DNA from 3 places in the Pseudomonas sp. B21-028 genome. Region 1 is predicted to be linked to each of the others. Evidence: predicted binding sites of a transcription regulator. Region 1 holds the regulator's gene; each other region holds the start of a gene.
What was found. The regulator FliA, encoded in region 1, starts transcription of late flagellar genes. The targets are predictions, from matches to a motif close to CTAAAGTTTNNNNNNNNNNNGCCGNTAA.
Positions count from the first base shown of each region.

Region 2: the regulator FliA is predicted to act here: its motif matches at 4,833-4,860, upstream of LOY35_RS00930 (methyl-accepting chemotaxis protein).
Region 3: the regulator FliA is predicted to act here: its motif matches at 6,001-6,028, upstream of LOY35_RS22280 (methyl-accepting chemotaxis protein).

Region 1 covers NZ_CP087184.1:1,788,725-1,796,368, forward strand. The annotation lists gene flhA (flagellar biosynthesis protein FlhA) at 1-1,578, shown strand, start outside; gene flhF (flagellar biosynthesis protein FlhF) at 1,590-2,939, shown strand; gene fleN (flagellar synthesis regulator FleN) at 3,055-3,885, shown strand; gene fliA (RNA polymerase sigma factor FliA) at 3,882-4,625, shown strand; gene LOY35_RS08165 (chemotaxis response regulator CheY) at 4,792-5,163, shown strand; gene LOY35_RS08170 (protein phosphatase CheZ) at 5,182-5,970, shown strand; gene LOY35_RS08175 (chemotaxis protein CheA) at 5,995-7,644, shown strand, end outside.
Region 2 covers NZ_CP087184.1:185,199-192,842, forward strand. The annotation lists gene LOY35_RS00905 (GMC oxidoreductase) at 1-907, shown strand, start outside; gene LOY35_RS00910 (DUF962 domain-containing protein) at 1,053-1,577, opposite strand; gene LOY35_RS00915 (Crp/Fnr family transcriptional regulator) at 1,663-2,349, shown strand; gene LOY35_RS00920 (AraC family transcriptional regulator) at 2,462-3,466, opposite strand; gene LOY35_RS00925 (fatty acid desaturase) at 3,567-4,640, shown strand; gene LOY35_RS00930 (methyl-accepting chemotaxis protein) at 4,969-6,849, shown strand; gene LOY35_RS00935 (SRPBCC family protein) at 6,980-7,444, opposite strand; gene LOY35_RS00940 (amino acid adenylation domain-containing protein) at 7,476-7,644, opposite strand, start outside.
Region 3 covers NZ_CP087184.1:5,147,628-5,155,271, forward strand. The annotation lists gene argJ (bifunctional glutamate N-acetyltransferase/amino-acid acetyltransferase ArgJ) at 1-232, opposite strand, end outside; gene secA (preprotein translocase subunit SecA) at 333-3,074, opposite strand; gene LOY35_RS22275 (DUF721 domain-containing protein) at 3,372-3,827, shown strand; gene LOY35_RS22280 (methyl-accepting chemotaxis protein) at 3,965-5,854, opposite strand; gene LOY35_RS22285 (DUF853 domain-containing protein) at 6,043-7,524, shown strand.

The sequences.
Region 1 (7,644 bases):
CGTCTGGAAGTGGCCCAGGAGGCCGAGTTCTACGGCTCCATGGACGGTGCGAGCAAGTTCGTGCGCGGTGACGCCATCGCCGGCCTGTTGATCCTGTTCATCAACCTGATCGGCGGCATGGCTGTCGGTATCTTCCAGCATCAGATGAGTTTCGGTGATGCAGGCAAGGTTTACGCCTTGCTGACCATCGGTGACGGTTTGGTGGCGCAATTGCCATCACTGTTGTTATCCACAGCGGCGGCGATCATGGTGACCCGTGCTTCGGGCTCCGAAGACATGGGCAAGCAGATCAGCCGGCAGATGTTCGCATCGCCCAAGGCCCTGGCCGTGGCCGCCGGGCTGATGGCGGTGATGGGTCTGGTCCCGGGCATGCCGCACATTTCCTTCCTGAGCATGGCGGCCGTGGCGGCAGGCGGCGCCTATCTGTTCTGGAAGAAGCAGAACGTGCAGAAAGTCCAGGCATTGCAAGAGGTCAAGCGCCAGCAGGAACTGCTGCCATCGCCGGCCCGTGCCCTGGAGACCAAGGAGCTGGGCTGGGACGATGTGACCCCGATCGACATGATCGGCCTGGAAGTCGGCTATCGCCTGATTCCACTGGTGGATCGCAACCAGGGCGGCCAACTGCTGGCGCGGATCAAGGGGGTGCGCAAGAAGCTGTCCCAGGACCTGGGCTTCCTGATGCCCACCGTGCATATCCGCGACAACCTCGACCTGGCGCCCAGCGCCTATCGCCTGACGCTGATGGGGGTGATCCTGGCCGAAGCCGAGATCTACCCGGACCGCGAACTGGCGATCAATCCAGGTCAGGTCTATGGTTCGCTCAATGGCATTACCGCCAAGGACCCGGCTTTTGGTCTGGAGGCGGTGTGGATTGAAATCAGTCAGCGGGCCCAGGCCCAGTCCCTCGGTTACACCGTGGTGGACGCCAGTACGGTAGTTGCGACGCATTTGAACCAGATTTTGTACAAACACTCCAGCGAACTGATCGGCCACGAAGAAGTCCAGCAATTGCTGCAGGTGCTGGCCAAGGGGTCGCCGAAACTGGCCGAAGAACTGGTGCCGGGCGTGGTTTCGTTGTCGCAGTTGCTCAAGATCTTGCAGGCGCTGCTGGCCGAACAGGTGCCGGTACGCGACATCCGCAGTATTGCCGAAGCCATCGCCAACAACGCTTCCAAGAGTCAAGATACCGCCGCCATGGTGGCCGCGGTGCGGGTCGGCGTATCCCGTGCAATCGTCCAAAGCATTGTAGGCACTGAGTCGGAGCTGCCTGTGATCACGCTGGAGCCAAGGTTGGAACAGATATTGCTCAATAGTCTTCAGAAGGCAGGGCAAGGCTCGGAAGAGGGTGTTCTGCTGGAGCCAAGCATGGCCGAGAAGCTGCAACGTTCGTTGATCGAGGCAGCCCAGCGGCAAGAGATGCAAGGCCAACCGGTGATCCTGCTGGTGGCGGGTCCGATTCGTGCGATGCTCTCGCGATTCGGTCGCCTCGCGGTCCCGGGGCTGCATGTGCTGGCGTACCAGGAAATACCGGACAACAAGCAAGTGACCATTGTTGCGACAGTAGGGCCCAACGGCTGAGGTAGTGGGTTATGCAAGTGAAGCGTTTTTTCGCCGCCGATATGCGTCAGGCCATGAAACTGGTTCGTGACGAGCTGGGCGCCGAAGCAGCCATCATCGGCAACCGCCGGATCGCCGGTGGTGTCGAGTTGACGGCGGCTCTGGACTACAAGCTGTCTGCGCTGGCCCCGCGGGTTCCGAACATGGAACTTGAGGATGAGCTGCGCAAGACCCAATCGCGCATCGCCAGCGCCCAGGCCGAGTTGAGCCTGCGCAGCAGCGAAGGCGAGGCCGCGCCGGGCACCAATCGTCAATTGTTTGCCGGTCAGCCGTTGACCGCGGGCCTGCCACTGACCGCTGCCGAACCGCTGATCGAGCCGACCCCGGTTGAGCCGCGTCGTCCGGCGCCGGCGCCTGCCGCACCGGCTCCCGGTGTCGATCCGCGTGCGCTGGACTCGATGCGTTTCGAACTCAACAGCTTGCGCGAACTGATGGAAGTCCAGCTCGGCTCGCTGGCCTGGAACCAACTGCAAGGCAGCCGTCCGGCCCAGGCCAACCTGTGGCGCCGCCTGCAACGCATTGGCCTGTCCGGCCCGCTGGCCCGCGACCTGCTGGCGCTGATCAATGATATTCACGAGCCTCGCCAGGCCTGGCGCATGCTGCTGGCGCATCTGGCGCGGATGATCGCCACGCCGGAAGTCGAGCCGCTGGAAGAGGGCGGGGTGATTGCCATGGTCGGCCCGGCCGGCATGGGCAAGACCACCACCCTGGCCAAGCTCGCCGCCCGTTATGTGCTCAAGTACGGTGCCCAGAGCATTGCCCTGGTCAGCATGGACAGCTTCCGTATCGGCGCCCAGGAGCAACTCAAGACCCTGGGCCGGATTCTCAACGTGTCGGTGACCCATGTGGATCCGGGCCAATCCCTGGCCCAGGCGCTGGAGCCCCTGCTGCGCAAGCGCGTCGTACTGATCGATACCGCGGGCCTGCAAGCCAGCGATCCGGCCCTGCGCATGCAGCTTGAAAGCCTGGCCGGGCGCGGCATCAAGTCAAAAAATTATCTCGTGTTGGCAACCACCAGCCAGAAACAGGTTCTAACCGCCGCCTACCACAGCTACAAACGCTGCGGATTGGCCGGTTGCATCCTGACCAAGCTGGACGAAACGGCAAGCCTGGGCGAGGTATTGAGCCTGGCGATCGGTCACGATCTGCCGGTGGCGTACCTGACCGATGGGCCGCGGATCCCGGATGATTTGCATCTGCCGCGTCGCCACCAACTGGTCAGCCGTGCCGTGAGTGTGCAAATGCAGGACGAACCCAGCGAAGAAGCCATGGCTGACATGTTCGCTGATATCTACCACAGCCCGACCAAGCAGGTTGGCTGAGGTAATCATGAATATTTTTTGTACCTACATCGATGGTCTGCCAGGCAATGTTCCGTATGTGAACGCGCAGCCAGTAATGTGGCCTCCGTCTAAGTAAGACAGGTAAAGAACGAACATGGGCAGCATGCATCCCGTACAGGTGATCGCGGTGACCGGCGGCAAAGGTGGCGTCGGCAAGACTAACGTGTCAGTGAACTTGTCCCTGGCTCTGGCAGAGCTTGGCCGACGGGTCATGCTGCTGGACGCCGACCTGGGCCTGGCAAACGTCGACGTGCTGCTGGGGCTCACACCCAAACGCACGCTGGCGGACGTGATCGAAGGCCGCTGCGAACTGCGCGACGTGTTGTTGCAGGGGCCGGGCGGGATTCGCATCGTGCCGGCCGCCTCCGGCACCCAGAGCATGGTTCATCTGACCCCGGCCCAGCACGCCGGCCTGATCCAGGCATTCAGCGACATCGGCGACAACCTCGATGTGCTGGTGATCGACACGGCGGCGGGCATCGGTGATTCGGTCGTCAGCTTCGTGCGCGCCGCCCAGGAAGTGCTGCTGGTGGTCTGCGACGAGCCTACCTCCATCACCGACGCCTACGCCCTGATCAAGCTATTGAACCGCGATTACGGCATGAACCGCTTCCGCGTCCTGGCCAACATGGCCCAGAGCCCGCAGGAAGGGCGCAACCTGTTCGCCAAGTTGACCAAGGTCACCGATCGCTTCCTGGACGTTGCCCTGCAGTACGTTGGCGCCGTGCCGTACGACGAAAGCGTACGCAAGGCGGTCCAGAAGCAACGTGCCGTCTATGAAGCCTTTCCCCGTTCCAAATGCGCGCTGGCGTTCAAGGCAATCGCCCAGAAGGTCGATACCTGGCCACTGCCGGCCAACCCACGCGGGCACCTGGAATTTTTCGTCGAGCGTCTCGTGCAACAAACAGCAGGGCCCGTGTTATGACAGCCAGCGGTTACAACCACCTCTACAAGAAATCGGCACGGGACGCCCAATACGAGTTGATCGAGCGATACGCGCCCCTGGTCAAGCGCATCGCCTATCACTTGCTGGCGCGGTTGCCGGCCAGTGTCCAGGTCGAAGACCTGATCCAGGCAGGCATGATTGGCCTGCTCGAAGTGGCTAACAAATACGACGCGAGCAAGGGCGCCAGTTTCGAGACCTACGCCGGCATTCGCATTCGCGGCGCGATGCTCGACGAAGTCCGCAAGGGCGATTGGGCGCCCCGTTCGGTACACCGCAATACCCGCATGGTCAGTGACGCCATTCGCGCTATTGAAGCGAAAACCGGACGAGACGCTAAAGATCACGAAGTTGCGGCCGAACTCCAGTTGAGTCTCGATGATTATTACGGGATTTTGAACGATACCTTGGGCAGCCGTCTGTTCAGTTTCGACGACCTGTTGCAGGACGGCGATCATGAAGGGCTGCATGAGGATGGCGCGAGTACGCACATGGAGCCTGCGCGTGACCTGGAAGACGAACGTTTCCAGAGCGCGCTGGCCGATGCGATTGCCAATTTGCCGGAGCGTGAGCGACTGGTCTTGGCGCTGTACTACGACGAAGAGCTGAACCTCAAGGAAATCGGTGAGGTCCTGGGGGTCAGCGAATCGCGGGTCAGTCAGTTACACAGCCAGTGCGCCGCCCGTTTGCGGGGGCGTTTGGGGGAGTGGCGAGCGCGCTGACAGTCGGTGCGGGGAGGTTGCTGACAGGGTTTGCGTGGCACGTGTTGCGCAGTCTCGATCCGTTGCGTCCCGCACCGTTGTCGAATGCTGTACCGGATTGATTGAAATGGCGCGTTCAGGTGCTGTACGCGTTTAAGACTGCTTGGAGGTCGAATTGGACAAGAACATGAAAATCCTCATCGTTGATGACTTTTCAACGATGCGGCGGATCATAAAAAACCTGTTGCGTGACCTTGGGTTCACCAACACGGTCGAGGCCGACGATGGCACCACTGCCATCCCGGTTCTCAACAGCGGGAGCATCGACTTTCTGGTGACTGACTGGAACATGCCTGGCATGACCGGTATCGACTTGCTGCGCCATGTGCGCGCCGATGAAAAACTCAAGCACCTGCCGGTGCTGATGGTCACCGCCGAAGCCAAGCGCGAGCAGATCATCGAAGCGGCCCAAGCCGGTGTGAACGGCTATGTGGTCAAACCCTTCACGGCCCAGGCGTTGAAAGAAAAGATCGAAAAGATCTTCGAACGCATCGGTTAACGGCGCCACGGGGGAGCTATGGAGAATAATGAAGCTTCAATGGGCGATTTCGAATCGACCCTGAAAAAACATGCCCGCGAACTGGTCGACAGCCTTGAAAAAGGTCGTTTCGGCGATGCTGTCCAGATGATCCACGAGCTCAATCAGACCCGGGATCGTGGCCTGTACCAGGAAGTCGGCAAGCTCACCCGTGAGTTGCACAGCGCGATCGTCAACTTCCAGATCGATCCGAACATGCCCCAGGCCGAAGAGGTCTCGCAGATCACTGACGCGACCGAGCGGCTGTCCTACGTGGTCAAGCTGACCGAGGCTGCCGCCAACCGCACCATGGACCTGGTGGAAAGTGCCACGCCGCTGGTCAATGGCCTTGGCGATGAAGCCCAGGCCTTGAGCGTCGACTGGGGCCGTTTCATGCGTCGTGAAGTCGGCGCGGAAGAGTTCCGGGACCTGGCGCGTCGGGTCGACGGTTTTCTGACACGCAGCAGCGCCGATAACCGCTCTGTCGCGAGCAACCTCAACGATATTCTGCTGGCCCAGGACTATCAGGACCTGACCGGCCAGGTGATCAAGCGCGTCACCCAATTGGTCACCGAAGTCGAAAGCAATCTGCTCAAACTGGTGTTGATGGCCAGCCAGGTCGATCGCTTTGCGGGCATCGAACACGACCGTGAAGCGATACTTGCTGAAAAAGATCCACAAAAACATCTCTCTCAGGGTGAAGGTCCGCAAATTCATGCCGATAAAAGAGAAGACGTTATGTCCGGTCAGGACGATGTGGACGATTTGCTGTCCAGCCTTGGATTTTAGCCCTGTTTTAGGAGCACCCCATTAATGAGCTTCGGCGCCGATGAAGAGATCCTTCAGGATTTCCTGGTTGAGGCCGGCGAGATTCTAGAGCAACTGTCCGAGCAATTGGTCGAGCTGGAAAGCCGACCGGATGATGCGGATTTGCTCAATGCAATCTTTCGCGGTTTCCACACTGTAAAAGGAGGCGCCGGCTTCCTTCAGCTCAACGAGCTGGTGGAGTGCTGCCACATTGCCGAGAACGTGTTCGACATCCTGCGCAAGGGTGAGCGTCGCGTGGATTCGGAATTGATGGACGTGGTGCTCGAAGCGCTGGATGCGGTCAACAGCATGTTCAACGAGGTGCGTGACCGTTCGCCGATCACCGCCGCCACCCCTGAGTTGCTCGCCGCGCTGTCGCGCCTGGCCGAGCCGCAATCGGCTGACGAAGCCGCTCCAGTCGAGACCACGGTTGAAGAACCCGTTGCCGAGGAGCCGGTCGCCGAGGAATCGGGCGATATTACCGATAACGAATTCGAACAGCTGCTGGACTCCCTGAGTGCCGTCAAGGCCGAAGCTCAGGCCCAGGCCCAGGCTCCGGTAGCTGCCGCGCCCGCCGATGCCGGCGCGGCCAGCGATGAAATCACCGATGCGGAGTTCGAGTCACTGCTCGATCAACTGCACGGCAAGGGCCAGTTCGCCGTCGATGCGGTTGTCCCGCCACCAGCCCCTGCCGCGCCGAAAGCCGCGGGCGACAGCTCCGACATCACCGACGATGAATTCGAAGCCTTGCTCGATCAGCTGCACGGCAAGGGTACTTTTGCCGTTGACGCCCTGGAGTCGGCCATTGCCTCCACGCCTGCTCCGGGCAAGCCTGCCGCCGCAGCGGCCGGTAGCGACCTGATCACCGATCAGGAATTCGAATCGCTGCTCGACGATCTGCACGGCAAAGGCAAGTTCAGCGAAGTCGGCACGGCCTCTGTCGCGCCAGCTGCCGCACCGGCCGCCAAGGCCGCGCCAAAACCCGCCGCCAAGGCACCGGAACCCAAGGCCGAGACACCGGCCCCGGCACCCAAGCCTGCTGCAGCGGCCGCTGCGCCTGCGCCTGCCCGTACACCTGCGGCGGCGTCATCTGCGCCGACGGAAAAACCGACCAGTGAAGCCGAAACCACCGTTCGGGTCGACACTGCGCGCCTGGACGAGATCATGAACATGGTCGGCGAACTGGTGCTGGTGCGTAACCGTCTGGTACGCCTGGGCCTCAACAGCCAGGACGAAGCCATGTCCAAGGCCGTGTCGAACCTCGACGTGGTCACGGCCGATCTGCAGACCGCGGTCATGAAGACCCGGATGCAGCCGATCAAGAAAGTCTTCGGACGCTTCCCGCGCCTGGTACGTGACCTGGCTCGTCAGCTCAAGAAAGAAATCAACCTGGAACTGGTGGGTGAAGATACCGACCTCGACAAGAACCTCGTCGAGGCCCTGGCCGACCCGCTGGTCCACTTGGTGCGCAACGCGGTCGACCATGGCATCGAGTCGCCGGAAGAACGCGAAGCCGCGGGCAAGGTCCGTAGCGGCAAGGTGATCCTGGCCGCCGAGCAGGAGGGCGACCATATCCTGCTGTCGATCTCCGACGACGGCAAAGGCATGGACCCGGAAGTGTTGCGTGCCATCGCCGTCAAGCGCGGTGTGATGGAC
Region 2 (7,644 bases), 1.6 Mb from region 1:
AGCGCTTTACGGAACAGCGCTGGTGCAAAAACTCAACGACATCTTCGTCCGTCAGTTCCGTATCGCGTTCCTGGTGGAGCAGGTGGAAGACGATCCCGATAACGCCAAGTGCTACATCGTTCCGTCGACCGAGTACAAAGACCTGCTCGGTATTCCCCGGCCGGAAATCCACTATGAATTGTCCAAGTACACCCAAAAGGGGTTCCTGGAGGCAAAACGGCTGGCCACTCACATTATCAAAGACCTGCTCGGCGCCGTGGAGCTGACCATACCGATTCCGCCAGGGAATTTCATTTACGGGAACGAACCCATGAGCTTCCAAGGTGCCGGGCACCTGATGGGTACCTATCGCATGGGCAGTGACCCGGCCAAATCGGTGGTCGACAAGGACCAGCGCAGCTGGGATCACAAGAACCTGTTCCTGGTGGGCGATGGTGTTTTCCCCAGCAGCGGAACCTCGAATCCGAGCCTGACCATCGCGGCGTTGTCGTTCCAGGCCGGGGACACCGTGGCCAACGACCTGAAGGCGGTGACGATGCGGGTCCAATCCAACGTCTCCTGGCAGGGCACTGGCGTGCAGGTCAACGGGTTGGTGCCGCGCCTGGTTCGCTACGTCAGCGGGTTATGGTGTGCCAGCCCGCAAGGCGGCAATGTCGATGGAAAGGGTGGTTCGAGGCACATCGACTACAGCAGCTATGCCTTGCCCGGTGCAGCCGAAGGCGCCTTGATCGGTCGTGTGGGCAACAACGGCACGCCGTTCCTGGTGGGTGATCTGGCGCAGGTGCCGGGCAACCAGCAAGGGGAGCTGCAACTGTGCATCAATGATGACCTGACCGGAAAGTACGGGGCTGGCTTGAGCGATAACACTGGCGCGCTGACCATCCGGGTCGAGTTTGGTGCGCTGTAATCCTCGAAGGAGTATGCAAAACCTTTGTGGGAGCGAGCCTGCTCGCGATGGCGTCCTGTCAATCAACTGCGTGTTGACTGACCCACCGCTATCGCGAGCAGGCTCGCTCCCACAGGGTTTGCCCGGACAGCCTTGTCGTTGTTGATCAGGCAGCCGAGCGCTGGTTGCGCAAGGCCACCGGGCCGGCGCGTTCCTCGATGGCCTGCTTCAGCTCGCTCCGCAGCCCCATCAGGAATCCTGCCTCGACCACCACGAACAACGGCCCGACGATCAACCCGGTCAGGTCATCGACGAATGCCGGTTTGCGGCCTTCGTAATAGTGACCGACAAACTGGATCACCCAACCCACCACGAACATCCCCACGCCACTGCCCAGCCACACCGATGTACTTTGCGCGGCCAATAACTGCCCCAGCCACACGGCCAGGCCCAGCAGTACTGTCATCAGCACACCCAGGCGCAACTCCAGGCGCAGGTAGAACCAGGCACTGGCCACCGCGACCATCAACGCAGGCGACAGCAGTACCGCCCCCATTGGCCAGCCCGGTCGTGACAGCAGCACGGCGACGGCGACGAAGATCAGCGGAATGCCAATGAAATGGCTGGCAATGTTGCGCGGGTCGCGGTGATAGGCGGCGTATTGACTGAGATGGTCGACGAGGCTTTTCATTGTTGTTCCTCCTGAGGTGATGCCTGCATGATGCCCGGGTCCCATAAGGTGTTCTGTCAGTTAGCCGACACTTCCCGGAGTTTCCATGAATTCGCACCCCTGGCATTCGCACCTGATGGCCGGCCACTGGTACAGCCATCTGCCCGTTGAATTACAGAATAGTTTGCTGGGCATGTCACGGGAACGTCGTCTGTCGCCAGGGCATCGGCTGTTCCAGCGCGGCGATCCGCCGTGTGGCCTGTACGCTGTGCTGGAAGGCGCGGTGCGGGTCGGCTCGGTGAACGAGCAAGGCAAGGAAGCGCTGTTGAGCGTGGTGGAGGCGCCTCACTGGTTTGGTGAAATCTGCCTGTTCGACGGTCAGCCGCGTACCCATGACGCGGTCATCGTGGGGCAATGCACGTTGCTGCATCTGCCCCAGGCGACGTTGCTGGCCTTCCTGGAACAACACCCGGTCTACTGGCGGCATCTCGCGCTGCTGATGAGCCACAAACTGCGCCTGGCCTTCATCAATCTCGAACAGCTGAGCCTGATGCCTGCTCCGGCACGCGTAGCCCATCGCCTGCTGCTGATCGCCGAGGGCTACGGCGAAATCGAATCGGCGCGACAGATGCTGCAACTGTCCCAGGAACAACTGGCGCTGATGCTTTCGCTATCCCGCCAGACCACCAACCAGATCCTCAAGGACTTGCAGGCCCAGGGCATTCTTCACCTGGGTTATGGCGAGATCGAGATTCTGGATATCGGGCGGTTGCGGCAGATGACCCAGGTCTGAGCGCGGTATCGACTGATCCATTGCTTTCGCGAGCAGGCTCGCTCCCACATTGGGTCTGTGTTGGCCGTGCATCCCTGTGGGAGCGAGCCTGCTCGCGATGGGGCCAGCCCAGCTAGCGCAACCCCTCCCGAAACTGCCCCGGCGTCATTCCGGTCCAGCGCTTGAACGCGCGGCTGAAACTGCTGGCGTCAGCAAAGCCCAGCAGGTAGCCAACTTCGCTCAGCGAGCACTGAGGATCGCGCAGGTGCAGCAGCGCCAGGTTTTCCCGGCATTCGTTGAGCAGCGAGTCGAAGCGGCAGCCTTCGTCGGCCAGGTGTCGTTGCAGGCTGCGCAGGCTCAGGTGCATGGCTTGGGCGATGCGTTCGGCGCTGGGTTCGCCTTCGCATAGTTGGGCCTCGATGGCTGCACGCACCTTGCGCTCCCAGGTCAGCGGCTGGAGGTGGGCGAGGGTCCGCTTGAGCACCGCTTCGTTGTGTTCGGCCAGCTCCGGGTTGGCGTCGTCCAGGTGGCTGTCGAAGTCGGCGAGGCTGAATTCCAGGTAATCCTGTTCGGCGGCGAAATGCACCGGCGAGCGGAACGCTTTATGCCACGGCGCGGGGTCTGCCGGTTCAGGACGCCGCAGGTACACCGCCAGCGGTGCGTAGTCGCGACCCAGGCGGTTACGACAGGTACGCACGTAAATCGCGGCGAACGCGTCGATGGCTTCGAAAGCCGGCATAGGACGACCCTGGGGCACATCAAGCGTGAAGCGGTAACGGTCCTCGCAGCGGCTCAGTTGCAGCGTCAGCGCATCGCTGACCACCGGGTGATAGCGCACGATGCGCTCGAACACTTCCCGCAGGCTGCCGCTGGCCACCAGGGCGTAACCCAATGCGTGGAACGTCGTGGGGCTGACGAAGCGCGATACCCGCAGGCCGATGGCCGGATCACCGCTGGCCTGCACCGCCAAGGTCCATAGACGGGTGGTGGCTGAAAGCGGGTAGCGGGCGTTCGGATCGTCCATCAGCTGCGGGTCGAGCCCGGCCTCAAGGCACAAGGCATGGCCATCCAGGCCCAACGCATCGAGCTGTTTGCGCAGAGCGCGGGTCCAGCTGGCGAGGGTAGTGGGTTCGGTCATGATGATTGGCGCTTGCGGTCAACAGGTTGGCGTCTACGGCTACCGCCCTGGGCGGCAACGCTGGTCAGGATGAGCACATCTCTAACAGAGGATTTAAGCCATGCCTGGCCGTAGCGCAAGTCCCGAGCGATTGAATGCACAACAGCGATCCGCCCATATTCGCCAAGTGGTATTGGCCCATGGCGAAGAATTGCGCCGACGCTACCCGATTCTGCTCCATCAGGATGCCTTGGGTGCGGGCATTCTGGCGTTCGCCCTGGCGGGGATGATCGGTTCGGCGCTGCTCTACATCAACGGCCATCTGGCCGGCTGGGCGTGCCTGCTGCTCAACGCCTTTTTCGCCTCGCTGACCCATGAGTTGGAGCACGACCTGATCCACAGCATGTATTTCCGCAAGCAGCGCCTGCCCCACAACCTGATGATGGGGCTGGTGTGGCTGGCGCGGCCGAGCACCATCAACCCGTGGATCCGCCGTCACCTGCACCTCAATCATCACAAGATGTCCGGCACCGAGGCCGACCTGGAAGAACGGGCCATCACCAACGGCGAACCCTGGGGGCTGGCGCGGTTGCTGATGGTCGGTGACAACGTCATGTCGGCTTTCATCCGTCTGTTGCGGGCCAAGACCTGGGCGCACAGACGCAGCATCCTCAAACGCACGCTGAAGGTGTACTTCCCGCTGGCGTTGCTGCACTGGGGAGCCTGGTACGTGTTTCTCGGCTTCCACGGGGCCAATGGCGTTGCCAGTCTGTTCGGTACCTCGATTGACTGGTCGGAGAACACCCTGGCGCTGATGCACGTGATCGATATCGCGGCGGTGGTGATCATCGGACCAAACGTGCTGCGTACCTTTTGCCTGCACTTCATCAGTTCCAACATGCACTACTACGGCGACGTTGAGCCGGGCAATGTCATCCATCAAACGCAGGTGCTCAACCCGTGGTGGCTGTGGCCGTTGCAGGCGTTCTGCTTCAACTTCGGCAGCAGTCACGGGATCCATCATTTCGTGGTGAAGGAGCCGTTCTACATCCGTCAATTGACGGTGCCGGTAGCACACAAGGTCATGCGAGAGATGGGGGTGCGCTTCAATGACTTCGGCACCTTTGGCCGGGCGAACCGGTTTGTGGGCGAGGGTAAACCGAGGCAGGAAGCGGTGAGTACGGTTCGGGTCTGAAGAGGCCGTTCTGACACGTCGTTGATAGACCCATCGTCCGTGGCGAGGGGGGGCAGGTTCCCTCGCCACGCCGGCTCGCCGGAACAACTTCCCACCGCTCCCGAGGTCGCGCCCGTTAACCATGCTGCGGCCGTAGCAGGCGGGTGCATTAGCGACTACTCCCATCCTCTCGTCGGCCCATTCCAAAAAATCCTAATTTTTTCTCGGGGCTTGCCGACAGACTGATATGCCTGCACCAAAGTGGAGCAGACCACAAGTCCTGCTCGCGCTGTTACGTGAACGTTGCAATCGGAATGCACCCCCACTCCCTGCATAAGAAGCCTCATCGATGAATTTGAAGTTCAGCCATAAAATCCTTCTGGCCGCCTCTGGTGTGGTGGTTCTGGCGTTTGCCCTGTTCACCCTCTACAACGACTATCTGCAGCGCAACACCATCGGCCGCAGCCTTGAGTCCTCCATCGAGCAATCCGGTGACCTGACGGCCAGCAGCGTCCAGAACTGGATGAGCGGGCGCGTGCTGGTGCTGGAAAACCTGGCGCAGAACATCGCGCACCAGGGGGCCGCCGCCGATCTGGCGGGGCTGGTCGACCAGCCGGCGCTGACATCGAATTTCCAGTTCACCTATGTGGGCCAGGCCAGCGGGGTATTTACCCAGCGCCCTGACGCAAAAATGCCCGACGGCTACGACCCGCGCCAGCGGCCCTGGTACAAGCAGGCAGTGGCCGCCGACAAGACCATGCTGACCCCGCCCTATTCGGCCGCCGTCGGTGGGCTGGTGGTGACCATTGCCCTGCCGGTGAAGAAAAACGGTGAATTGCTGGGTGTGGTGGGCGGCGACCTGAGCCTGGATACCCTGGTGAAAATCATCAACTCGGTGGACTTCGGTGGCATCGGCCATGCTTTCCTGGTCAGCGGCGACGGTCAGGTGATCGTCAGCCCGGACAAGGACCAGGTGATGAAGAACCTCAAGGACATCTATCCCGGCACGCCTGTGCGCATCGGCAAAGGTATCCAGGACGTCGAGCTGAACGGGCAGGAGCGTATTCTTTCGTTCACCCCGGTGACCGGCCTGCCGGGCGCCGAGTGGTACATCGGCCTGTCGATCGACAAGGCCAAGGCGTATGCGCCGCTGAGCCAGTTCCGTACTTCGGCGCTGATTGCGATGTTTGTCGCAGTCGCGGCCATTGCGTTGCTGCTGAGCCTGTTGATTCAGGTGTTGATGCGTCCGCTGACCACCATGGGCCGTGCCATGCAGGACATTGCCCAGGGCGAAGGCGACCTGACCCGGCGTCTGGCTGTGCAAGGCAAGGATGAGTTCGCGGTATTGGGCGGCTCGTTCAACCAGTTCGTGGAGCGGATCCATGCCTCGATCTCCGAAGTGTCTTCCGCCACCCGCCAGGTGCATGACCTGTCGCAGCGCGTGATGACGTCGTCAAACGCCTCGCTCGTCGGTTCGGATGAGCAGAGCGCCCGCACCAACAGCGTGGCGGCGGCCATCAACCAGTTGGGCGCCGCGACCCAGGAAATCGCCCGCAATGCCGCCGACGCATCGCAACAGGCCAGCGGTGCCAGCGAACAGGCCGACGACGGTCGTCAGGTGGTGGAAAAAACCATCCAGGCCATGACCGAGCTGTCGCAGAAAATCAGCCTTTCGTGCACCCAGATCGAAACCCTGAACGCCAGCACCGACAACATCGGGCACATCCTGGACGTGATCAAGGGCATTTCCCAGCAGACCAACCTGCTGGCCTTGAACGCCGCCATCGAAGCGGCCCGTGCCGGTGAAGCCGGACGTGGCTTTGCGGTGGTGGCCGATGAAGTGCGCAACCTGGCGCACCGCACTCAGGAGTCGGCGGAAGAAATCCACAAGATGATCACCTCGCTTCAGGTCGGCTCCCGTGAAGCGGTGACGACGATGAACGCCAGCCAGATGTCCAGCGAAGAAAGCGTGGAAGTTGCCAACCAGGCCGGCCTGCGGCTGGTCAGCGTGACGCAGCGTATCGGCGAAATCGATGGCATGAACCAGTCGGTGGCCGCCGCGACCGAAGAACAGAGCGCTGTGGTGGAAACCCTCAATATGGATGTCAGCCACATCAACCTGCTGAACCAGCAAAGCGTGGCCAACCTCAACGAAACCCTGAAGGACTGCGATGCCTTGTCCCAACAAGCCAATCGGCTGAAGCAACTGGTGGACAGCTTCAAGATCTGATCCAGTACTGTGGGCTCCCACAGGAACCCATGTGGGAGCGAGCCTGCTCGCGATGACGGCGGCACAGCCAACCTCATCGCCAACTGACCCGGCGCTATCGCGAGCGGGCTCGCTCCCACAGGGGGACTACCTAGGCGAACATCGCCTGCACATTCCCCATGGCCTCATCGGCAAAGCCTTGCAGGAAATCCCTGAACCCCGACGGCGAATGAGCGTCGGTGTGGTCGGCGATGATGGTCCAGGTGGCGCGGCAGCGGTTATCCGCCAAGGGCTCGACGCGCATCGCGGCCCACAGGTTGTCGATGCCCAGGGTGTTGTAGATCAGTGTCCAGGTCATGTGCATGGCCTGGTCGTCACGGCTGTTGAGCTGCTCCACCACCAGGTTCTGCCCGTCGACAAAGAACTTCTTGCGCAGGGATCTCACGCCCTCGCCGGTCATTTCGATACGTGCAAGCGCCGGAATGAAACGGTTGAAACCGCCAAAATCGCCCACCAGTTCCCAGACCCGCGCCGCGTCGGCCGCGACCTCCACGCAGGTTTCGACGTGGCAGGCTTGAGGATTCCTGATCAGGGTGTCGGGTTGAAATGTGTTCATGGTCTTGCTCCTTGCTTTGGGTTGGATGGCTTCAGATGAAGTCGATGGCTTTGAGGTAGTCGGCACCACGTCGTAGCAGGGCCGGGGATTTTTCCGGGTAGCGGGCACCCATCTGCCGCACCCCGGTCCGGGCGTTGTCATGGCGGATCATCGAGATGTCGCCGATGTCTTCCTCGAAGCCGTTGAGGTAGAACCCCAGC
Region 3 (7,644 bases), 3.1 Mb from region 1:
CGGTGTTGGTCAGCAGGTAGCGCACCGGCCCCTGGACACGTTGCTTGGCCAGGATGACCGGTGCGGCACAAAAGGCGTTGAGGGTGAACACGCCGGCAACCGTCGAGCCTTCGGCGCAACGCATGACCACCACATCCTTGCGCCCGGGGCGCTTGATGCCCGCCGAGGCGATACCGAGTTCAAAACCGGCAACCGGGTGCAACGTTGGCAACGGACCAAGACCAACAGCCATGAATGCGCTCCTCAATAAATGTATGTCTGAATCAAATGGCAAAACGCCGCGACAGAGGTGGCCTGTCGCGGCGCGGGTCGTTCAGCGTTTGAGACGGGCGTTATTGGATCTGCCCGTGGCAATGCTTGTATTTCTTGCCCGAACCGCAATAGCACAGCTCGTTACGGCCCAGCTTCTGCTCGTTGCGCACCGGCGCGGTCGCCAGGGCTACATCCACATCGACACCCTCTTCCTGGGCCTGGGACACTTCCAGACCCGGGGCTTCGGCGTGTTCGAACTGCATGCGCGCGGCCAGGGCCTCGGCTTCCTGACGCAGTCGGGCTTCCTCTTCGGCCGGGTCTTCGCGACGGACCTGAACGTGGGACAGCACACGGATCGAGTCGCGCTTGATGGAATCCAGCAGCTCGGAGAACAAGGTGAAGGATTCACGCTTGTATTCCTGCTTCGGGTTCTTCTGGGCATAACCGCGCAGATGGATACCGTGGCGCAGGTGATCCATGGTCGACAGGTGGTCTTTCCACAGGTCGTCCAGTACCCGCAACACGATCTGCTTCTCGAAGGAGCGCAGCGCTTCGGCGCCGGCCTGGTCTTCTTTCTCGTTATACGCGGCAATCAGTTCGGCCAGCAGCTTCTCGCGCAGGGTCTCTTCGTACAGATGGTCGTCTTCGTCGAGCCACTGCTGGATCGGCAACGACACGCCAAAGTCGCTGCGCAATGCAGCTTCCAGGCCGGCGATGTCCCACTGCTCCGGCAGCGACTGCGGCGGAATGTGGGCGCTGACGGTTGCGTCGAGCACTTCCTGGCGGAAGTCGGCGATGGTGTCACCGATGTTGTCGGCGGCCAACAAACTGTTACGCATGTGATAGATCACTTTACGCTGTTCGTTGTTGACGTCGTCGAACTCGAGCAGTTGCTTGCGGATATCGAAGTTGCGTCCTTCGACCTTGCGCTGGGCCTTCTCGATGGCGTTCGTCACCATGCGGTGTTCGATCGCTTCGCCAGGCTGCATGCCCAGGGCCTTCATGAAGTTCTTCACCCGGTCAGAGGCGAAGATGCGCATCAGGCTGTCTTCCAGGGACAGGTAGAAGCGGCTGGAACCGGCGTCACCCTGGCGACCGGCACGGCCACGCAACTGGTTGTCGATACGGCGCGATTCATGGCGCTCGGAAGCGATCACCTGCAAGCCACCGGACTCGAGCACCTGCTGGTGACGCTTCTGCCAGTCGGCCTTGATCTGTGCGATCTGCTCGGGCGTCGGGTTTTCCAGGGAGGCGACTTCCACTTCCCAGTTGCCGCCCAGCAGAATGTCGGTACCGCGACCGGCCATGTTGGTGGCGATGGTCAGCGCACCCGGGCGACCGGCCTGGGCGATGATCTCGGCTTCCTTCTCGTGGAACTTGGCGTTGAGGACCTTGTGCTCGATGCCTTCCTTGTTGAGCAATGCGGACATGTGCTCGGAGGTTTCGATGGTGGCGGTACCCACCAGGATCGGACGACCCTGGGCCATGCCGTCCTTGATGTCGTTGATGATCGCCGCGTACTTCTCTTCGGCGGTCAGGAACACCAGGTCGTTGTAGTCTTTACGCGCCAGCGGCTTGTTCGTCGGAATCACCACCACTTGCAGGCCGTAGATCTGGTGGAACTCGAACGCTTCGGTGTCGGCGGTACCGGTCATGCCGGACAGCTTGTTGTACAAGCGGAAGTAGTTCTGGAAGGTGGTCGAGGCCAGTGTCTGGCTCTCGGCCTGGATGTTCAGGCCTTCCTTGGCTTCGATGGCCTGGTGCAGGCCTTCGGACAGGCGACGGCCCGGCATGGTACGACCGGTGTGCTCGTCGACCAGCACGACCTGTCCGTCCTGCACGATGTATTCGACGTTGCGATGGAACAGCTTGTGGGCACGCAAGCCGGCATAGACGTGGGTCAGCAGGCCCAGGTTATGGGCCGAATACAGGCTTTCGCCTTCGGCCAGCAGGCCGACGCGGGTCAGCATTTCCTCGATGTATTGGTGCCCGGCTTCGTTGAGCTCGACCTGGCGGGTCTTCTCGTCAACGGTGAAGTGCCCCTCCTGGGTCACTTCGCCCTCGACTTCCTCGACGTGAAGCTTGAGCTGCGGGATCAGTTTGTTGATCTCCATGTACAGCTTGGAGCTGTCCTCGGCCTGACCGGAAATGATCAGCGGGGTACGGGCTTCGTCGATGAGGATGGAGTCGACTTCGTCGATGACCGCGAAATTGAGTTCACGCTGGAATTTTTCTTCCAGGCTGAACGCCATGTTGTCGCGCAGGTAGTCGAAACCGAATTCGTTGTTGGTGCCGTAGGTGATGTCGGCGGCGTAGGCGGCACGCTTCTCTTCCGGCGGCTGGAATGGCGTGACCACGCCGACGGTCAGCCCGAGGAATTCGTAGAGCGGGCGCATCCAGTTGGCGTCGCGGCGGGCCAGGTAGTCGTTGACCGTCACCACGTGCACGCCCTTGCCGGACAGCGCGTTGAGGTAGACGCCCAGGGTCGCCACCAGGGTTTTACCCTCACCGGTGCGCATTTCGGCGATCTTGCCTTCGTGCAAGGTCATGCCGCCGATCAACTGGACGTCGAAGTGACGCATGCCCATGACCCGCTTGCCGGCTTCGCGGGCAACCGCAAAGGCTTCGGGCAGCAGTTGGTCGAGGGTTTCCCCCTTGGCGATGCGGTCCTTGAATTCGGCAGTCTTGGCGCGTAACTGATCGTCCGAAAGGGCCACCATTTGCTCTTCGAAGGCATTGACGATCTGTACCGTCTTGAGCATGCGCTTGACTTCACGCTCGTTCTTGCTTCCAAAGAGTTTCTTTAACAAAGGCGCAAACATATCGGCAGGATCTTCCACACTAAAGGGATGGAGGGCGGCCCCGTGAGTCGCCCGTGCAGCCCTCATGGCCGCATGCGAACGAGCATTCTACCCGGAAACGATGGTGAGGAAAGTGGCGTTATCCACGATGCTGGCACAGCGCTGTGACGGGGCCTTCCTAAAATAAGGGCTTTTACGCGAAGTTCAACCCAAAAACTGCATAAGTTCCTACTGTTTGTATGAGTAAGCGGCCATTGGCCGAGGCGTACCTGGCGCTTTCTGCTACCATGGCGCCTCTGTCACTCGCGGTATTCGTTCATGGCCTTCCGCCCTCTCCCAGCCAAGGCTCCCGCCGTTCTGTTGCGCGAAGCCAAACCGCTGAAAGCCATCTTCGGCCACGCCAAGCGCCTGGGCCACTTGCAACGCCTGCTGGACAGCCAGTTGCAGCCCGCCGCCCGCGAACACTGCCACGTGGCGTCCTGGCGTGAAGGCAGTTTGCTGTTGATCGTCACGGACGGTCACTGGGCCACGCGCCTTCGCTATCAGCAGAAACGCCTGCTACGTCAATTGCAGGCATTCGAGGAGTTTGCCAGCCTGACGCGGATACTCTTCAAGGTGCAGCCACCCACCGTACAGGCCGGGGCCAAGGGGCATACCCTGGACCTGTCCACCGACGCCGCCGAAACCATCCAGGCCACCGCGGACGGCATCAGCGACCCGAGCCTGCGCGCCGCGCTGGAGCGGTTGGCCGCCCATGCCAGGGCCAAGCCCTGAAGTTGCGAGTTGCCTGACCGGCCGCCATCGCGAGCAGGCTCGCTCCCACAGAGGATCTGGGGCTGGATGCAGACTTGTGCCAACTGAAGATCCCAGTGTGGGAGGCGAGCCTGCTCGCGAAAGGGCCCTTGAGTGCGCTAGATCCGGAAACTGCCTACCAATTGTTTGAGCCGCGCCGCCTGCCGTTCAAGATCGGAACAGGCGCGCAAGGTGGATTGCAGGTTTTCCACACCTTCCTGGTTCAGGGTGTTGATCTCGGTGATGTCCACGTTGATCGATTCCACCACGGCCGTCTGTTCCTCGGTCGCCGTGGCCACCGACTGGTTCATGCCGTCGATTTCACCGATGCGCAGGGTCACGCTGTTCAGGCGTTCGCCGGCCTGGTTGGCGATCTCCACGCTCTCCTGGCTGTGGCGCTGGCTGTCATTCATGGTCGTGACCGACGCCCGCGCGCCGACCTGCAATTCCTCGATCATGGTCTGCACCTGTTGCGCCGACTCCTGAGTGCGATGGGCCAGGTTGCGCACCTCATCGGCCACCACGGCAAAACCGCGCCCGGCCTCACCGGCCCGGGCGGCTTCGATCGCTGCGTTGAGGGCCAGCAGGTTGGTCTGTTGGGAAATGCTGGTGATCACTTCCAGGATCTGGCCGATGTTCACGGTCTTGCTATTGAGCGATTCGATGTTGCTGCTTGAGGTGCTCAGTAGGTCGGACAGCCGGTTCATCGCGGCAATGCTGCGGTCCACCACTTGCTGGCCGTCTTCCGCCAGGCCCCGGGCATCGCTGGCCTGATGGGAGGCCTGGGCGGCGTTGCGGGCGATTTCCTGGGCGGCGGCACCCAGTTGGTTGATGGCTGCGGCGACGCTGTTGGTCCGGCTGGACTGTTCGTCGGAGTTGACCATTGACGAGTTCGAGGCGCTCACCACGCGCAAGGCGACTTCGTTGACGTGCTCGGTGGCGGAAGACACTTCGCGGATCGACCCGTGGATCCGCTCCACGAAGCGGTTGAACGCGGTGCCCAGGATGCCGAATTCGTCCTGGTTCTGGATCGTCAGGCGTTTGGTCAGGTCACCCTCGCCGTCGGCGATGTCCTCCATGGCCCGGGTCATGACATGCAATGGCTGGATCAAGAGACGAATCAGCATGCTCAGCAGCGCGATGATGAAGACCACGGCAATGACGGTGGCGATCACCGCCGAGGTTCGGAAATTGCTGAGCATCGAGTAGGCCTGATCCTTGTCGACCGACACCGCGACGTACCAGTTCACCGAGGGCAGGCCCTTGATCGGCGTGAAGGTGACGATGCGCGTATGGCCGTCGACCTCGACTTCGCTGATCTGGTCGCTGATTTTCGGTGTGTTTTGCGGATAGGCATCGGTCAGCGTCTTCATGACCAGGGCTTTGTCGGGGTGTACCAGGATCTTGCCATCGGCGCTGACCAGGTAGGCGTAACCCATGCCGTCGAAATCCACGGTCTTGAGGTTGTCGATGATGGTTTGCAGGCTCAGGTCGCCACCTACCACGCCGACATTTTGCCCGTTGTTCCTGGAGGCGCTGGCGATGGAGATGATCAGTCCGCCGCTGGCGGCATCGATGTAGGGTTCGGTCAGGGTAGCGTTGCCACTGCTTTCGGCGCCTTTGTACCAGGGGCGAACCCGCGGATCGAAGCCGTCGGGCATCTTCGCGTCGGGGCGTATGATGAAGCTGCCCTTGGCATCACCCAGGTAGGACGCCATAAAGGTGGAAGTCAGCGCTTTCTGTTCCAGCAGGCGGGTGACGCTGGCCTGGTCTGGCGTGGCGGCGATGTTCTGGGCCAGGTTTTCGATCAGCAGGATACGGCCGCTCAGCCAGGTCTGGATGTTGCTCGCCGTGACGTCGCTCATTTCATGCAGGTAGCTGTCGAGGTCGTCACGGATGGCGTTGCGTTGCAGGTAATCGTTGTAGGCGGTGAATGAAGCGAAAGCCGCGATGACGATCAGTGCGGCGGCAAACAGGATTTTGTGGCTGAAACGCAGGTTTTTGTTCATGGCTCGGGGTTCCGCGGAGTCTTATAGCTCTGGGCGTGCTTTTATATGAAAAGTTCGAAAAAAGGCGCCGTGTTGAAAGTTCTGATATTTCCTTCTCTCCCTGGGGAATTATCCGACCGTGTTTTCACTGAGGTCTGTCGCTTCTTATATCGGCCATACTTGGCTAAAAATTAATCACAGGTGACCACATGCCTGACTCACTGCAACTCGTTATCGGGGCCGATCTCGCCGGCCAGCCCATTGGCCAGGCCATGCGCCTGGCGAACCGTCATGGCTTGGTGGCAGGCGCCACCGGCACCGGCAAGACCGTCACCCTGCAACGCTTGGCCGAGGCCTTCAGCGATGCCGGCGTGGCCGTATTCGCGGCAGACATCAAGGGTGACCTGTGCGGACTCGGCGCCGCTGGCAATCCCCAGGGCAAAGTCGCCGAACGTATCGCCGGCATGCCCTGGCTCGAACATAAGCCCCGGGCCTATCCGGTGACCCTGTGGGATGTTCATGGCCAGTCCGGTCATCCGCTGCGCACCACCCTGAGCGAGATGGGGCCGTTGCTGCTCGGCAGCCTGCTGGAGCTGACCGACAGCCAGCAGGCGGCGTTGTACGCCGCGTTCAAGGTGGCGGATCGCGAAGGCCTGTTATTGCTGGACCTCAAGGACCTGAAGGCCCTGCTCAACCACCTCAAGGACAACCCGGCGCTGTTGGGGGACGATGCGGCCCTGATGACCACCGGTTCCAGCCAGGCGCTGTTGCGGCGCTTGTCCACCCTGGAACAGCAGGGGGCCGACGCGTTGTTCGGCGAACCGGCCTTGCAGCTCGAAGACATCCTGCAACCGGACGGCGACGGCCGCGGCCGCATTCACTTGCTGGACGCCAGTCGCCTGGTCCACGAGGCGCCCAAGGTCTACGCGACGTTCCTGTTGTGGCTGCTGGCCGAGCTGTTCGAACAATTGCCCGAGCGCGGTGATGCGGACAAACCGCTGCTGGCGCTGTTCTTCGACGAGGCGCATTTGCTGTTCGCCGGTACGCCGAAGGCATTGCAGGAACGCCTGGAGCAAGTGGTGCGCCTGATCCGTTCCAAAGGCGTCGGGGTGTACTTCGTCACGCAGTCCCCCGGCGACTTGCCGGACGACGTCCTGGCGCAGTTGGGATTGCGCATCCAGCATGGCCTGCGGGCCTTTACCGCCAAGGAGCAGAAGTCCCTGCGGGCGGTGGCGGACGGCTTCCGGCCGAACCCACAGTTCGATGCCCTGGCGGTGCTTACCGAACTGGGCATCGGCGAGGCCCTGGTGGGCACCCTGCAGGAAAAAGGCACGCCGGAGATGGTCCAGCGGGTGTTGGTGGCACCGCCGCAGTCGCGCATCGGACCGCTGACCGAGGCCGAGCGCGCCGGATTGATCGCCCGTTCGCCGTTGCAGGGACGCTACGATAAACCCATCGATCGCGAATCGGCCTATGAAGTGCTGATGGGCCGCAAGGGCCTGGAGCCCGAGGTGGCGCCAGGCAAACCGGCGGCCGAGGAGCCGAGCCTTACCGAAAAGGCCGGGGAGTTTCTTGGCACGGCGGCGGGCCAGGCATTGAAATCGGCGATGCGCCAGGCGGCCAATCAATTGGGGCGGCAACTGGTGCGGGGGTTGATGGGATCGTTGCTGGGAGGTAGCAAGCGGCGGTAGCTGAAAACCGAGTCGCCTTCATCGCGAGCAGGCTCGCTCCCACACAGGGGTCTTCAGTAGGCACAAGTCTGCATCCAGCCCCAATCCCTGTGGGAGCGAGCCTGCTCGCGATGGGGCCCT